2 linked regions of the Prochlorococcus marinus str. MIT 1214 genome follow. The protein of the gene in region 1 interacts with the protein of each later gene in a pairwise test. Links are inferred from orthologs where the notes say so. Each region holds a gene or a part of one and is shown in the gene's direction. Other genes may lie near its edges.

Region 1 (6,596 bases):
ATTTATTAATGTAGCCACATTCATACCTGGCATATAAGCAAGTGAGATTCCATATACAACAGGAAAGTGAAATCCCTGCATCCAGTCAATTGTATAACCAAATTTGTTTTGCTATTGCAGCAAGGCATTACCCTCCAGGGCACAGATTGCCAAGTACTAGACAACTTGCGATGCAAACAGGTTTACACCGAAATACAATAAGCAAAGTATATAGACAACTAGAAACAGATGGAGTCGTTGACGCTATTGCTGGATCAGGTATTTATGTTCGTGACCAACAAAAACAAAAAGAGGTAAGGAGTAGCCCTCATTCTGTTCGTAAGAAAGGAATCAAAGATGTGGACCATGAGGTAAGAAAAAGTATTGATGAACTTTTAAATGCGGGATGTACCTTGCAACAAACGAGAGAACTATTTACTAAAGAAATTGATTGGAGGCTGAGATGTGGCGCCCGCCTACTTGTTAGTACACCTAGGGAAGATATAGGGGCATCACTACTTATCGCGGAAGAACTGGCTCCCCATTTAGATGTGCCAGTTGAGGTTGTCCCAATGGAAGAACTAGAAAATGTTTTAGAAAGTTCAAGCAAAGGAACAGTAGTAACAAGTAGATATTTCTTGCAACCCTTAGAGGAATTAGCCAAACGTCATCAAGTAAGGGCTGTAGCTGTAGATTTGAGCGACTTCCAAAAAGAACTAACCATTTTAAAAAAGCTACGTTCTGGCAGTTGTGTAGGAATAGTGAGCATTAGCCCAGGGATACTCAGAGCGGCAGAGGTTATCTTGCACAGCATGCGCGGCAATGAAATACTTTTGATGACTGCTAATCCTGACGTAGGAAGCAGGCTGATTGCTTTATTGAGAGCTGCTAGTCACGTGATTTGTGACAGTCCAAGCTTACCTGTTATTGAACATGCCCTGAGGCAAAATAGATCTCAATTAATGAGAATGCCACAAATTCATTGTGCACAAAAGTACCTTAGTGACTCTACAATTGAAGAATTAAGCAAAGAGATTGGCCTTCTCGAGTAAACATTGCATCTTGAATCAATGTTTCGATCACTAAGATCTGATTTTGCAATAATCAAAGAAAGAGATCCAGCCGCGAAGGGATTTTGGGAAATACTCTTTTGCTACCCTGGCTTTCAAGCCTTATCAATGCATAGAATTAGCCACAGGCTATGGAACTATAAACTTCCTCTGCTCCCTAGGCTAATTAGTCACATCACTAGATTTTTGACAGGTGTTGAAATACATCCAGGTGCACGGATTGGTAAAGGTGTATTTATAGATCATGGAATGGGTGTAGTCATTGGAGAAACAAGTGAAATAGGAGATAGATGCTTGCTATATCAGGGGGTAACTTTAGGTGGAACTGGAAAAGAAAGCGGAAAAAGACACCCCACTCTTGAAGCAAATGTAGTTGTGGGTGCAGGAGCAAAAGTCCTTGGAGGAATTTACGTAGGAACTAATACAAGGATTGGGGCAGGATCAGTTGTAGTTAAAGATGTAGATGCAAATAGCACGGTAGTAGGAATTCCTGGACGAATAGTCCATCAAAGTGGGGTAAAAATTAATCCTCTAGCTCATTCTGCACTCCCAGATACAGAAGCCAATGTTCTTCGAAATCTTATGGAAAGAATTGATCAATTAGAAAATGATATTTTAGGCTTACAAGACCTCTTAAGTAATATTAAAACTAATAGAAAAACCAAAGATATTGTTATTGGCGAATCACAAAATTTACGAGATAAAGAAATAATAGAGTTTATTGGTGATGACTTAAGTGATTAAATAAGTTAACTTAAATCCTAAAATAAGTATTATTTACAATAGAAAAGGTAATCTCTTACTCTCTATATTAAGCAACCTTATTGTAAGACAAACTCCAATACAATTTAACAACATAATTAAGATTGAATTCTCATAATTTATAGAACCACTTATTAAACTAATTCTTACAGGATCTAAAATCTGATATATAAAATTGATATGTGTAATCCAGCCTAGCGATCCTAAGCTTTCTTTCCGATATAATATTGGAGAAGTCAAAAAAACCAACTGAAGAGCTATTGGGACTAATTGAGCAATATCATTAAAACGAACACTAACTAGGCATATGAGCACAGGAAACCAATATATAAATATAAATAGATTCAAAAATGGTAACCATGAGTAGATTAAGAAATTACTTATTATTGAAAATTTAAAAAAGAGAAAAACAATAAATACTAATACAAATGACTGAATAAAAGTTTGTAATTGAAAAGACCACTCTTCTAAAGTATAAAAAATAGGTTTAAGATTTAAATTCTTGATATTTGAGGAATTATGTGAAAAAAGATAAGGTGAATTAGAAATTGAAGAACTAATTGTATTCCAAATCACCAAACCAAAGCCTAAATATATAAAATATGATTTGAAGTCATCCACTGAAAAAACTGTGCCATAGACAACCCCTAGAGTTCCTATGGACAAAAGATTTGATAACCCCAGCCAAAAACTACCAAGTGTCGTTCTAGCAAATCTTGCTCTTGACCTCGAGGTAGCTGTATACCACCATGCTTTTCTAGTTTTAAAAGCAAATTTAAAATTATCCAATAACATTTTTACGATAATAATCATGGGTATGATAATAATTGAGGGCGGCATCTAAAGGACCATCAAATGCAATTGATCCGTGACTAAAAACAATACCTCTGTTACAAAATTGTTTTAAAAGTTCTTCAGAATGGCTAGCTAAAAACAAAGTCGCAGCTGATTCCATAAATTGCTTCATTCTCTCTTCAGCCCTATCACAAAAGTCTGCATCACCAGTACCAAAGCCTTCATCAATTGCCAAACAATCATGAGGACTTGAAGTAAGAATTGAAAAAATTAATCTTGCCGACATACCCTCACTGTAGGTTTTTATTGGTAGAGAGATATATGAGCCAAGTCCTGAAAAATCTATTATTTCATTTAAAAAACATTCAAAGCCATCGAGGCAATGATTTTGAAGTAAATAATGTGCTTTACAAGCATCGATTCCTGAGAGTTCTGAACTAGTCAAAAAAGTCTTTTGAAGCATAGGATAAACATCTACTAAAATTTTTATATCTCCACTAGTAGGCGTATAAATACCAGAAATCAATCTTAAAAAACTACTTTTACCAGAGCCATTATGACCAATCAGGCCAACACGCTCTCCCTTCATAATAGTTAAACTAATATTTTTTAGAGCAATAACATTAGTTTTATTTTTAGACTGATCCAAAGTCCCACCAGTAATATTAATAACTTGTTTCGCAACTTTCTTTGTTAAAGATCTATTCTCTAAATAATAGATTGGAATAGAAAGAGAAATATCTTGAATTTCTATAGCTGGCTTAGTCAGTATCTTGATACCAGAATCAAATAATGAATTAATAAAGTCATTTATATGCTCATTTGAGACTTTTTTAGTTATATTCGTTAGAAAAATAGTTACTCTATTAAATATTTCTCCTGAGATCCAGGGAGATATTGAATCAGGCTTATAGAGATTAACAAGAGTAATGCTCTTACTAATTTCTTTAGTAAATAGCTCTGAAGCAAAAATTCTATTATTCAAAATACTGATATCTTGTTTTTCTTGCTCAAGATTCACAGAATAAAATTTATCTTTTGAATAAAGTAAATTATGTACAATATCAGATATTTTATAATCTTTACTATTAATCATTTTCTTCCAATAATTTAAACCATCAAAATCAGCTTTTCTACCAAAAAGATTTAAATATAACTTATTAATTTTAAAATCAAAAGTTTTCTCATGAGCTATATATTTTATATATTCATCTTGCTTAGAAAGTTCATTAGATATTTCCCTTAAGCTTATTGATTGATTAGATTGAGAAAGCCAATAATTAATTCCAGATGGATCTCCAGGTCTTCCAAAATATGCTAAATATAATTTTTGCAAATCATTAGAATCAAAATTTATCATATGACTAAATTAGATCTCTTAAATTATGCTTCTACTTTCTTTTGCGCTGGCTGAAACATAAACATAGAGTAAATTACATTTCTTCTCATATTTATCATCATATCTAAAAACATATCATATCCTTCATTTTTATATTCGATTAGAGGATCTTTTTGCCCATAGCCTCTTAATCCCACAGATTCTCGAAGTGAGTCCATTGATTGCAAATGCTCTCTCCAAAGAGTATCAAGTTGCTGAAGGATAAAAAACCTTTCAGCTTGTCGCATAATTCCTGGATGCGTCTGTTCTACTTGAGCTTCTTTCAGATCGTAAGCATTTCTTAACTGCTCTTTTAAAAAATCTTTTAATTCATTTTTATTTAATCCCAATAAATCCTCACTTTTTAAATCAGCTAATAAATATATAAATTCTTTCACTTTAGATACTAAATTCGTCAGGTCCCACTCTTCGGGTGGCAAGTCTTCATTAACATATGCTTCAACAATTTCTTCCATAGTTCTTTGACCATATCCAATAACTTGAAGTTTCAACTCTCTACCGTCTAGAACTCTTCTTCTCTCTGAATAAACAGCTTTTCTTTGATTATTCATTACTTCGTCATATTCAAATATTTGTTTTCTAATATCATAATAATACGTTTCTACTTTTTTTTGAGCTCCTTCTAAAGAACGAGTAAGCATTCCTGACTCAATAGGCATATCTTCTTCAACCCTAAAAGCATTCATAAGACCTGCGACTCTATCCCCTCCAAAAATACGCAGTAAATTATCTTCTAAAGATAAAAAGAAACGAGTACTTCCTAGATCACCTTGTCTACCAGCTCTACCTCTTAACTGATTGTCAACTCTCCTTGATTCATGTCTCTCAGTACCAATAACATGCAAGCCTCCTGCTTCTCGAACAGTTTTTTCTTCTTGACTAATTACTAATTCATATTCATTTTTAATGGTGTTAATTACTGATCTCAAAGATGCAATGTTTTGATCTTCAGTGGGTGCTTTTTCAGCAGCTGTTGAAATCAAATCATCTAATTCAATTGAGCTAATAGCTCGATCTCCGAATTCCTTAACAAGATTTGAAGCCAATAAAGCCAGTTCGCTATCAGCTTCTTCAGTTAAAGAAGCTGGGAAAATATTTCTTAATAGTTGTTTTTGTTTATTATCAATATTCTTAGTCTTCTTCTCTCCAGATTTAAATCCAGATGCATCTGATTGCGCATTTCTTTGTAATGGCAATGGAGGAGAATGGCCATCTTCAGGCTTAACTAATCGAGGATGAAGAATCTCTTTAACTTTTAATCTAGCCATATAATCACTATTACCTCCAAGAATAATATCCGTACCTCTTCCAGCCATATTCGTAGCAATTGTGACTGCTCCCAATCTGCCTGCTTGAGCAACTATTTCTGCTTCTCTTTCAACATTCTCAGGTTTTGCATTTAACAAATTATGAGGTACTTCCTCCTCAGATAATAACGAACTTAATAATTCACTCTTTTCAACACTAGTTGTTCCTACTAAAACTGGCCGACCTTCTCTATGAATTAATGCTGTTTCTTTAGCGACAGCCCTCCATTTTGCTTGCTCTGTTTTAAAGACTTGATCAACCCAATCTTGTCTAGAGATTTTTCTATTTGTTGGGATAGCAGTTGTTTCAAGCTTATATGTTTTTTCAAATTCAACTTCTTCAGTTTTTGCGGTCCCAGTCATTCCAGATAAACGCGGGTATAACAAGAAAAAATTTTGATAAGTTATGGAAGCTAAAGTTTGAGTCTCAGATTGAATATCAAGATCTTCTTTAGCCTCTATTGCTTGATGTTGGCCATCACTCCAGCGTCTACCAGGCATTACTCTGCCTGTAAATTCATCTACAATTACCGCCTCTTTATTACGAATAATATAATTAACATCTTTAATAAAAAGCTCTTTTGCTTTCAGTGCATTAGTAATAAAATGAGCCCATGGATCTTTTGGATCAAATAAATCATTGACATTTAATAGTTTCTCAGTTTTAGCAAATCCTTCGTCAGTCAAGATACAACTTCTTTGTTTTTCATCTACTTCATAATCTCCTTCAGGGTCAATACCATCTTTCCCTGTTTCCGCTGCTCTAATTAAATCTTCTACAACTTTTGCAGCTCGACGATATTTCTCTTGTGGCCTATCAACTTGTCCTGAAATAATCAAAGGTGTTCTTGCTTCATCAATCAAAATTGAATCAACTTCATCAATCACACAAAAATTAAAATTTCTTTGAACGACTTCTGATATATCTGCAGCCATATTATCCCTTAAATAATCAAAACCAAGTTCAGAATTAGTAGCATAGGTAATATCACATGAATAATTTTTTTTCCTTTGAATAGGATTCATATCTTGTTGAATCAATCCAACACTTAATCCAAGGAAACGATGAACCTGCCCCATCCACTCAGCGTCTCTTCGCGCTAAGTAATCATTAACTGTGACGATATGAACCCCTTCAGAAGTCAATGCATTCAAATAACTAGGTAATGTTGAGACAAGAGTTTTACCTTCGCCTGTCTTCATCTCTGCAATCTGACCTTCATGTAAAACCATACCCCCAACTAATTGCACATCAAAATGACGCATATTTAATACTCTTTTTGA
Region 2 (5,412 bases), 580 kb from region 1 along the record:
GGAATTACTGATTCACTTATTCGATTTTCCATCGGATGTGAAGATATTAAGGACTTGAGTGCTGATTTAAATCAAGCCTTGGGAAACATCTCTTGACTGAAAGAAATTTGCTTACTGATCCTTGCTGGAGTGCTAAAGATTTAGGAGAGCCTCTACCGAATAGGCCACATGCCGTATCTGTTGCTTTACCCAGATGGGAAGATGTAATCGCCTACGAAGAGAAGGTTCCAGCCTGTATAGATTCATTAAAAGCAATTTATCCTAGATTTGGTTTTAACCCTTTTGTTGCGGAGGTGGCTCGTAAATCACTTGGATTTCATGGTGAATCACAGCAAAGTAGTTGGCCCTATCCCAATAGAGCTTCTGCCTTGAGTGCTCAAAAATATTGTCATCGAAAATTTTCTGATTGTTCTTCAAAAATAAAAGAGTTTCTTGGTATTTCATTCCTAATTGTTGACCAAAGAAGTACTCCTTCAGCAAAAGCCTTCTGGCAACACACTGGTCTTGGATTGTCATCACGTGAAGCTGCAATTGCCCTTGGGAGAGAGAGAATGCCCTCCGCTTCAGATGGGCATTACGCTCGAGGCAAACTTATTAAACGCTTAGCGAATATATATGATTGCGATAATAGCCTCATACGACTACATCGTTCAGGCATGGCTGCCTTAACGACTATTCTTTCAGCGATATATTGTATCAAAGGAGCTTCTTCGACACTTCAAATAGGCTTCCCATATGTTGACGTACTCAAGCTACCTCAGATTATTTTCCACGGGAGTGATCTCATTGTACAAACCAAATTAAGTCATATAAAAGAGGAGATCGAGAAAAAGAATCCAGCCGCGTTAATCATAGAAATACCAAGCAACCCTTTATTGCAATGTGTTGACCTCATCTCTATTTCAAAATTAGCTAAAGATAAAAATATCCCTGTCATTGTTGACGATACAATCGGATCATCTATAAATGTTCACCTAACTCCTTACGCAGATGTAATTTTTAGTTCTCTTACAAAAAGTTTTGCTGGAAGAGGAGATATTCTTGCTGGCAGCTCTGTTATTAGCCCATACTCTAAATGGAAAAAAGAATTAACTGAGATAATTCCTAAAGTTTCATTATCTACACTGTCTGATTCAGATGCTATTGAGTTGGAGTTAACTAGTAGAGACATAAAGGATCGTTTAAAAAGGTTAAATACTTCTTGCTTAAAGCTGAAAGAAAAATTAGAAACAAAAAAAGAAGTTTCAAAGGTTTTACATCCTCAACATTGTAAAAATTTTAATTCATTATTAAAGAAAGGAGGAGGTTTTGGATGTCTATTATCTTTTGAACTTAAAGGGGGGATTGAAGAATCAAAAAGAGTTTATGATTCATTAAGAGTAAACAAAGGACCAAGTTTAGGTACAAATTTTACATTGGTTTGTCCATATGTTCAGTTGGCTCACTTTAAAGAATTGAAATGGGCTGAAAGCTGTGGCGTCTCAGAACACTTATTAAGAGTGTCAGTAGGGCTAGAAAATGAAGATGAATTATGGTCAAGATTTAATTCAGTAATATAAAAAAAAAACTAATAAAGATTATCTAAATAACCAATTACCGAAATTCTTATATAGATTTAGAGTATTAGTTAATTAAGTCATTTAAAAAATGTCCAGAATCTATGAAGACAATAGTTTTGCTATTGGTCGTACACCATTAGTTAAGCTCAATTCGATTACAAAAAAAGCAAAAGCAACAGTACTTGCAAAAATAGAAGGCCGTAACCCTGCCTACAGCGTCAAATGTAGAATTGGAGCGAATATGATCTGGGATGCTGAGAAGAAAGGTTTACTCAATAAAGATAAAGTCATTATTGAACCAACATCTGGAAATACTGGTATAGCCCTTGCTTATACAGCTGCTGCTCGAGGTTACAAGTTAATTCTCACAATGCCTGAGTCCATGTCAATTGAACGTCGGAGAATGATGGCCGTTCTTGGTGCTGAATTAATACTTACTGAAGCAGCAAAAGGAATGCCTGGCGCCATTGCGAAAGCTAAGGAAATAGCAGATAGCGACCCTCAAAAATACTTCATGCCAGGACAATTTGATAATCCAGCTAATCCAGAAATACATTTCAAAACAACAGGTCCTGAAATTTGGGATGATACCGATGGTCAAATTGATGTTTTAGTCTCCGGCGTCGGGACTGGTGGAACAATAACAGGTGTTTCTCGCTTCATAAAGCAAGAAAAAAATCATTCATTATTATCTGTTGCCGTAGAGCCCACTCATAGCCCAGTAATAACACAAACTCTCAATGGAGAAGAAGTAAAACCCGGCCCTCACAAAATTCAAGGCATTGGAGCTGGATTTATTCCTAAGAATCTTGACTTATCCGTAGTCGATCAAGTTGAGCAAGTCTCTAATGATGAGTCTATTGCAATGGCATTACGTTTAGCACAAGAAGAAGGTCTACTAGTTGGCATATCATGTGGTGCCGCTGCAGCTGTGGCCTTAAGACTGGCCGAAAAAGAAGAGTTTTCAGGAAAGACAATCGTTGTAGTTCTACCTGACCTTGCCGAAAGATATATCTCATCCGTAATGTTTGAGAATGTTCCTACAGGCGTTATTAAAGATCCATCATTAGCTTGACTTTTGAGTTTATATAACTGACTCCGGAGTTATCAACATCGCGTCTCCATAAGAGAAAAATCGATATTTGTTAGAAATAGCATGTTTATAAAGTTTCAACAGACGTTTTCGACCAATTAGAGCGCTAACTAAAAGTAATAGGGAACTTTTAGGTAAGTGGAAATTAGTGAGCAATCCATCAATGACGGAAAATTTAAATCCTGGTTTAATTACTAAATCCACTTTGCCCTCATACGGCTTCAAAGTTCCTCTTCCTGAGAGGTAAGCAGCCTCAAGGGCTCTCACACTTGTAGTACCAACAGCAAAGACTTTCCCCCCATCCTCCTTGCAATTAGTTATAGCTTTGATGGCCTCTTCAGTAACCTCTATCCACTCACTATGTAAATGCAAATGAGATAGATCTTCTTTCTCTAATGGTCTAAAAGTTCCTAAGCCGACATGCAAAGTAATTTGTGCAATTCTAATACCTCTGATTTTTAAATTTTCTATAAGTTCATCACTTAGATGTAATCCCGCTGTGGGAGCAGCGATAGCTCCTGGTTTCGAAGCAAATCTAGTCTGATAGCTTTCCTCATGACCACTAGATTTATCCTTATCTATATATGGAGGCAATGGGACTTCTCCACATAAATCAAGTAAATTTTCCATCTCCATCCAACTAGTAAACTCATTTGAAAATTGAATAATTCTTCCGCCTGTTCTCTCATCCTTATCAATAACTTTTAAGATTAAAGAATTATCTGGTGACGTATCCAAGCATAATTGATCACCTCCTCTCATACGTCTAGCAGGACGAGCAAGACAAAGCCATCGGCCATTACCCCTCGGTTCCATTAGCAATAATTCACCTAAACCTCCTCTTGATAACCGAATTTTCAATCTTGCTTTAACAACTCGCGTATTATTAACAACTAAAAGATCACCAGTCTTCAAGATATCCTTTATGTCCCATACCTTTGCATGCACAAGGTTTAAAGAATCACCTAGGCCATCTTTAACAATCATCAATTTAGCATCATGCCTACTCTTGATAGGTGATTGTGCAATTAAATCATTTGGTAAATCATAGTTATATGAGCTTAAAAGACTATCTTTTTGATCTAACACATCAAATCAGATTAAAGTAAGAAAAAATCACTTGTGGTTCGACTAATTAAATCTCAAGACGAGAGGCTATAAGGTTTCTTTTCGATTAAGTATGCCAAATCCTTCAGAAATAGTGCTCCATCAGCTCCATAGATCACTCTGTGATCAGCGGTAAGATTTACTTGCATCTGTTTCTTGATTGAAATCGAACCATCTTTAGAAGCAACAACTTTAGACAAGGAAGCTCCTACCGCTAAAATTGCTCCAGTGCCTGGGGGCAGAATCGCATCAAAACGATCCACACCAAACATACCTAGATTCGAGAGTGTAAACGTACCACTGCTATATTCTTGAGGTTCTAATTGCTTATTCCTCGCACGCTTAACAAGATCAGCCCACTGTAGGGATAAATCAGCAAGACTGGTCGTATCAGCATTTTGCAGCACTGGAGTTATCAAGCCTCCATCCTCCATTGCAACCGCAACGGCTACATTTATTTGTGAAGGATAGGCAATCCCCTCAGAACTAAAAGCTGCATTAACCTGGGGGTGCCTAGCGAGGGTTAAGCCAACTGCTTTAGCAAGTAAAGCAGTCATAGTTACTCCATTAGGTTTAACTTGTTTATAAAGATCATCCAATTCATCAGTAAGAATTGAGTATCCGACTCTGAAACAAGGAGTATTTAAACTTTCCTCCATGTTCCGATTTACAGCTTGTTGAAGAGTGTTGAATGCAATTGTTTCCCCTCTGGATCCAAAACTTTTTCCTGGAGCAGGTGGCTTACCAGAGTCAACAGATTTTTTTTCTATCCGAGGCACGTCAGAAACAATTTTCGCTGGAGCATTACTTTCAGCAATCCAAGGAACGCTTATGGGTTGCCCTTTTGCACTTTGAATATCCTCAGCTTGTATACGTCCATGAGGTCCTGAGCCCCTAACAGTTGCCAAATCTACTCCCATTTGAGAAGCAAGTTTTTTAGCTCTTGGGGAAGCGACTATGCGACCATTATTTAAAAACTGATCCTGATTTACAGTGGATTCTGAGACAAGAGGTGCAGGAGGTTCCTCTGTAATTACTTTTGCTTTAGGAGAGTCAACAGAGGCATGTTTTTCTTGAACTTGAGTCGATGAATTCTCTTTTTCTTGACTAGCTGATTGAGGGGAAGGAGAAGGTGCGTTGGCTTGAGCCGCTGCGATCTCATCTGCTGTCTCAACAATCAATCCAATTGTCTCTCCAACAGGTGCAGAGCTACCAGCAGGCATCACAATCGATGCAAGAAAGCCATCTTGGAAAGACTCAACATCCATATCAGCTTTATCTGACTCAACAACTAAAACTGACTCACCTCTCTCAACTTTATCTCCAGGTTTTTTTAGCCACTCAACTATTTTGCCCTCGGTCATTGTTGAACTTAAAGCAGGCATAAAAATGTCATGAGTGGCCATAATTTGTTCCTATTTCCTTTATGGAGAGTTTGTAGCAAGGCTTCAAAATTTTCTATCTAGAAGCTTTGCAAGTATCAATACATACCAATGTTAGTTCTACATGAGTGTCCTTACAACGATAGGTTTTTTTATGTGGATTTCTTCTTAATATCAAAAATTGTTTATTGGATCAAATGTAGTTCGACCAGATTTCAAACTTGATCAATTGCCTCTACTACGCCATCTCGTACCAAAATACTCACACCCA

The links.
Region 2: the proteins of cysE (region 1) and cysK interact in binary tests that used the Escherichia coli proteins (3 or more experiments, as listed by UniProt). The link is inferred for Prochlorococcus marinus str. MIT 1214 from one-to-one orthologs.

The regions. Positions count from the first base shown.
Region 1 is NZ_CP114777.1:1,202,633-1,209,228, forward strand. What follows is about bases 6-2,921. They hold cysE (serine O-acetyltransferase), read left to right. Parts: upstream 6-1,049; coding sequence 1,050-1,793; downstream 1,794-2,921. Other genes in these bases: O5639_RS06930 (GntR family transcriptional regulator), read left to right, coding at 42-1,031; O5639_RS06940 (ABC transporter permease), read right to left, coding at 1,827-2,606; O5639_RS06945 (ATP-binding cassette domain-containing protein), read right to left, coding at 2,593-2,921. Outside these bases: more of O5639_RS06945, read right to left, coding at 2,922-3,966; preprotein translocase subunit SecA, read right to left, coding at 3,990-6,596.
Region 2 is NZ_CP114777.1:1,779,192-1,784,603, reverse strand. Bases 775-3,640 are described here. They hold cysK (cysteine synthase A), read left to right. Parts: upstream 775-1,647; coding sequence 1,648-2,634; downstream 2,635-3,640. Other genes in these bases: queA (tRNA preQ1(34) S-adenosylmethionine ribosyltransferase-isomerase QueA), read right to left, coding at 2,644-3,640; O5639_RS09800 (PLP-dependent transferase), read left to right, coding at 775-1,559. Outside these bases: O5639_RS09805 (trans-sulfuration enzyme family protein), read left to right, coding at 1-96; more of O5639_RS09800, read left to right, coding at 93-774; more of queA, read right to left, coding at 3,641-3,741; O5639_RS09785 (dihydrolipoamide acetyltransferase family protein), read right to left, coding at 3,795-5,165; O5639_RS09780 (YlqD family protein), read right to left, coding at 5,357-5,412.